2 regions of the Stenotrophomonas sp. 169 genome follow, and region 2 is predicted to be linked to the other one. Evidence: riboswitches for the same ligand, from Rfam matches in the RefSeq annotation. Region 2 holds a riboswitch; the other holds the start of a gene.

Region 1 (2,197 bases), 260 kb from region 2:
GACGCGCCGCTTCCCGGTAGCGCCGACCCATGGTCGGCGAGCGCAGCGGGCCGCGCGCGGGGACATTCCGCCGAGCGTGGCTCGGCGCTACAACGACCGCATCACGGCTGTTGCAGCTCCAGCAGCTCGCCCCACAGCCCGCCGTCGCCCCGCTCCACCCGCAGCCGCAGCCGCGTGCCGTGGTCGATACGCAACGCCCAGCACAGGGCCACCGGCAACCCACATACCTGTGACAGCACCATCCGCAGCGGACCGCCGTGGCTGACGATCAGCGTTGGCGCCGCATCGTCGGCTTCCTCTGCATCGAACAACCGATCCAGCGCGCGCGCGATCCGTCGCTCGAAGTGTCCCCAGCTTTCGCCGTTCGGCGGTGGAAACGCGTGCGGATCACGATGAAAGCCCAGCAGTGCCTGCTCGGGCAGCGTGTCGATGGCCACACCATCCCAGTCGCCGAAGTCCAGCTCTTCCCACTCCGCGTCCGGCTGCACCTCCAGCCCTCGCGGCACGGCCAGCGCCACGGCGGTGTGTAGTGCACGCAGGCGGGGCGAGCAGATCACACGCTCCCATTCGTGCAGGTCATAGGCGGCACACAGACCGTCATGCGCACCAGCCAACAACGGTGGATCGGTGCGTCCGTCCAGGTGGGTATCGCGTCCGGTACTGGCATGGCGCACCAGGTCCAGGATCATCGCCCGCCCCCGGTGTGCCTGTCGTGCATCAGCGGGCGCACGCCCAGGCGTTCGAACAGGGGAACAACACAACACGGCATCGACGTCATCGGCAGATCTGGAACGAAACAGAGTCCATTCTAGTGCACCGGCCGCATCGCCCTGCATTGCCGCGTGTGATCGCTTAGACTGCGCGCACTTCAAGGTGACCTGCGGCGCAAGCTGGCAGGTTGAAACGGGAAGCCGGTGACACATCGTGAGATGCCACTCCGGCGCTGCCCCCGCAACGGTAAGCGCGTCACAAGCGGACATCACGCCACTGTGCCCAGCATGGGAAGGCGTCCGCCCGGTGGGTTCCCACCGACGGCAAGCCCGGAGACCGGCCAGGAAGCACCAGGTTGCGATGCGGTGGGCATCGGCGACGGCCATCGCGAGCATTCGCGGTGCGCATCGCCCAGCCCCACGTGCTGCAGCTCCCTTTATGTCCGCGCGGGCGTGCGCGGCAGCCGGAGTTCCCTCATGTCAGTGCAGTCCCGAATCCTTTCCCTGGCCGTGCTTGCCGCACTGCCGGGCGTTGCCCACGCGCAGAACGCAGCGACCGCGCTCGACGAAGTGCTGGTCACCGCCACGCGCACACCGATCGCGCTGACCGACAGCCTCAACCCGGCGCAGGTGATCGACCGCGCCGCAATCGAATCCAGCCAGGCGACCTCGCTGCAGGACCTGCTGCGCGGCCGCGCCGGCATCAACCTGACCAACACCGGCGGGCTCGGCAAGCAGACCTCGCTGTTCCTGCGCGGCACCAACTCGTCGCACACCGTAGTGCTGGTGGACGGCGTGCGTATCAATACCGCCGACTTCGGCCTGGCCATGCTGCAGGACCTGCCGCTGGCGCAGATAGAGCGCGTGGAGATCGTGCGCGGGCCGCAGTCCAGCCTGTATGGCGCGGATGCCATTGGCGGCGTCGTGCAGATATTCACCCGCCGCAACACAGGCGGATTCGCACCGCGCCTGGAGCTGGGCGGCGGCAGCAACGGACTTCGCCAGGCCAGCGGTGGTATCGGCGGGGGAACGGAACGGGGCTGGTTCGGCATCGATATCGCCTACCAGCACAGCGATGGCATCGATGCCTGCCGGGGCTCGGCGGCCACCTTCCAAGGCTGCGGCGCGGATGAGCCAGACCGCGACGGCTACCGCAACCTGTCCAAAAGCGCGCGCGGCGGCTACCACGTCAACGACCAGTGGACCGTAGAGGGCAGCGCGTTGCGCGCCGAAGCGGAGAACCACTACGACGGCTATTACAACTATTCCGAGACCCTGCAGCAGGTACTGGCTGGCAAGGTCCGCTATGCCCCCTCTGAGCGATTGACCGTGACCGCCAACATCGGCCGCAGCGACAACGAGTCCGACAACAGCGGCCCGTTCGATGCGTTCGGCCGTGCACAGACACAGCGTGACAGTGCCTCGGTGCAGGCTGACATCGGCCTTGCCGACGGTCAGCTGCTGAGCGGCGGCGTGGATTGGAGCGA
Region 2 (2,197 bases):
TCGAAGGCCGGCCGATCCTGCGCCGCCACCTGTTCGAGCAGGGCGTCGAGGCGGCGCGCGTCGGCACCGTCGTGGGCGTCCAGCTGGGGCATCGCAGGCTCCGCATCACACTGGGATAGACCTGCATCCTCGTTGCTCGTGACGCATATCGCAAGCCCGTCAGCCCGTGCATGAGGCCACCAGGGGCTGCGCGCGCGCCTGTGCAAGCGCGTTGTCATCGGTGGCCTGCGGCGGATCCTTGAAGCGTACGCGGACCTGCGGCCACGCCCCGTTGGCATCGCGCACGTTGCCGGTGCCTTCGAACTCCAGCAGGCGGCGACCCTCACGGGCATAGACAAGGCTCACGGCGGGCACCGCAAAGCCGAACCAGGCATCGAGCTGCATCTGCAGCTTTTCGGCCGGTTGCCCCTGCCAGTCGATGGCGGCGACGCGGCGCAGCGTGACCGGCACCCAGCGCTGGCGGCTGGTGAGCAGGAACGGCAAGGACACGGTGTCGCCCTTCAGCAGCGTTGACCAGTGCGCACGCACGGCGGCGTCGAATCCGGCATCAATCACCCCCCCGGCCGGCATCTCAAGCGCCTTGCCCTGTTCGGCCGCGGCGGTAGCGGAGCGGATGCTGACTACCCGCTTGCTCCCTTGCCGCTGCACCGACTCGCGGCGTCCGTCGCGCCCGTCGACGAAGTCGAAATCCGGCGCCTGCGCATCGGTGGCGGGCGGCATCCATTTGCGCGCGAAGGCCCGCCCGTCGGTGCAGCGATACAGCACCAATCGCGCCTGCCGCCCGTCCACGTCCTGCAGGTAGTGGGTCTCGCGGTAGAGCGGACGCCCCTCTTTGGGCGACACCGCTACGCCCTCCACGCGGGTCAGGGCCGCACCCGCGGCAAGGGGCATGAAGGCGGTCAGCAACAGGAACGGGGCGAAAGAGGCGCGCATGGCGTGGGTCCGCAGGGGGCTCATGGGCATATACGGCGCAGGCGGCACTTTGGATGCAGGGTGACCGAAACGGCGCTTGACCGCGCAGCCGCTTCGGCCTAACGTGTGGTCGCCGAAGGTATCCATCGCTTCATTCGGATGAAGGGATGGATTTAAACGGGAATCCGGTGACCGTGCCCTGTGCACGCATTCCGGAGCTGCCCCGCAGCGGTGAATGGAAACGACCTCCGCCAACAGCACTGGGCCAACGCCTGGGAAGCGGCGGACACTAGGTGGGCGGTAACGCCCGTGTCCAACAGCCCGAATACCGGCCCCGGCCGGGGGACACGACCGTCCCCCGATCTGACCTGGAATCTCCGCGGGGAGGTTGCCCGGGCCCATGCCGTCCCGCCGCCTGCGGGATGCGTCGGCACGTGCACCTGTCCACGGCATCCGGTTCGCCCGCGGGGGCGAAGGTCGCTGGCAGGATGGGCGTAGGCCGGCAACGGCGCGCGACGTCCTGCGGTTCCTTCGTTCCTCAATGCCGACATGCAATGAGGACACGCTGCAATGACTATCGTTACCAACCTGGGTTTTCCCCGCATCGGCGCCAAGCGCGAATTGAAGCGGGCTCTCGAACGCCACTGGAGTGGCGAGGATGACACCGCCACCCTGCAGGCCAGCGCCGCCACACTGCGCGCACGCCACTGGCAACTGCAGGTCGACGCAGGTGTCGACGTGCCGCCGAGCAATGACTTCAGCCTGTACGACCAGGTGCTGGATACCGCCTTCCTGTTCGACGCCATTCCCACGCGCTACCGCGCACTTGCCGAACGTGAGCCGCTGGCCGCGTATTTCGCGATGGCCCGCGGCCTGCAGCGCGATGGCATCGACCTGCACGCGCTGGAGATGACCAAGTGGTTCGACACCAACTACCACTACCTGGTACCGGAACTGCAGGCCGGGCAGGCGTTCGCCCTGCGCGGTGACAAGCCGCTGAGCGAATTCCGCGAGGCCAAGGCACTGGGCATCCACACCCGCCCGGTCGTGCTGGGGCCGGTGAGTTTCCTGCTACTGGCCAAGACGACCGATGGGTCTTCCGCGCTGGACCTGCTGGACGCACTGCTGCCGGCCTATGTGGACCTGCTGGCGCACCTGAAGGCAGCGGGTGCCGATTGGGTGCAGCTGGACGAACCGCTGCTGGTGCAGGACCTGGATGCGGCGGCACAGGGGGCGTTCGAGCGCGCGTATGCGGTGCTGGGTGCGAACGCGGCAGCGCGACCCA

The links. Region 2 has a riboswitch for cobalamin ahead of metE (5-methyltetrahydropteroyltriglutamate--homocysteine S-methyltransferase). Riboswitches for the same ligand answer to the same signal wherever they lie in the genome.
Region 1: another riboswitch for cobalamin. It lies ahead of btuB (TonB-dependent vitamin B12 receptor); the one in region 2 lies ahead of metE (5-methyltetrahydropteroyltriglutamate--homocysteine S-methyltransferase).

The regions. Positions count from the first base shown of each region.
Region 1 is NZ_CP061204.1:546,123-548,319, reverse strand. It holds gene ICJ04_RS02325 (histidine phosphatase family protein) at 102-689, opposite strand; cobalamin riboswitch at 855-1,071, shown strand; gene btuB (TonB-dependent vitamin B12 receptor) at 1,188-2,197, shown strand, end outside.
Region 2 is NZ_CP061204.1:290,947-293,143, reverse strand. It holds gene ICJ04_RS01135 (sigma-70 family RNA polymerase sigma factor) at 1-92, opposite strand, end outside; gene ICJ04_RS01130 (hypothetical protein) at 160-957, opposite strand; cobalamin riboswitch at 1,033-1,264, shown strand; gene metE (5-methyltetrahydropteroyltriglutamate--homocysteine S-methyltransferase) at 1,483-2,197, shown strand, end outside.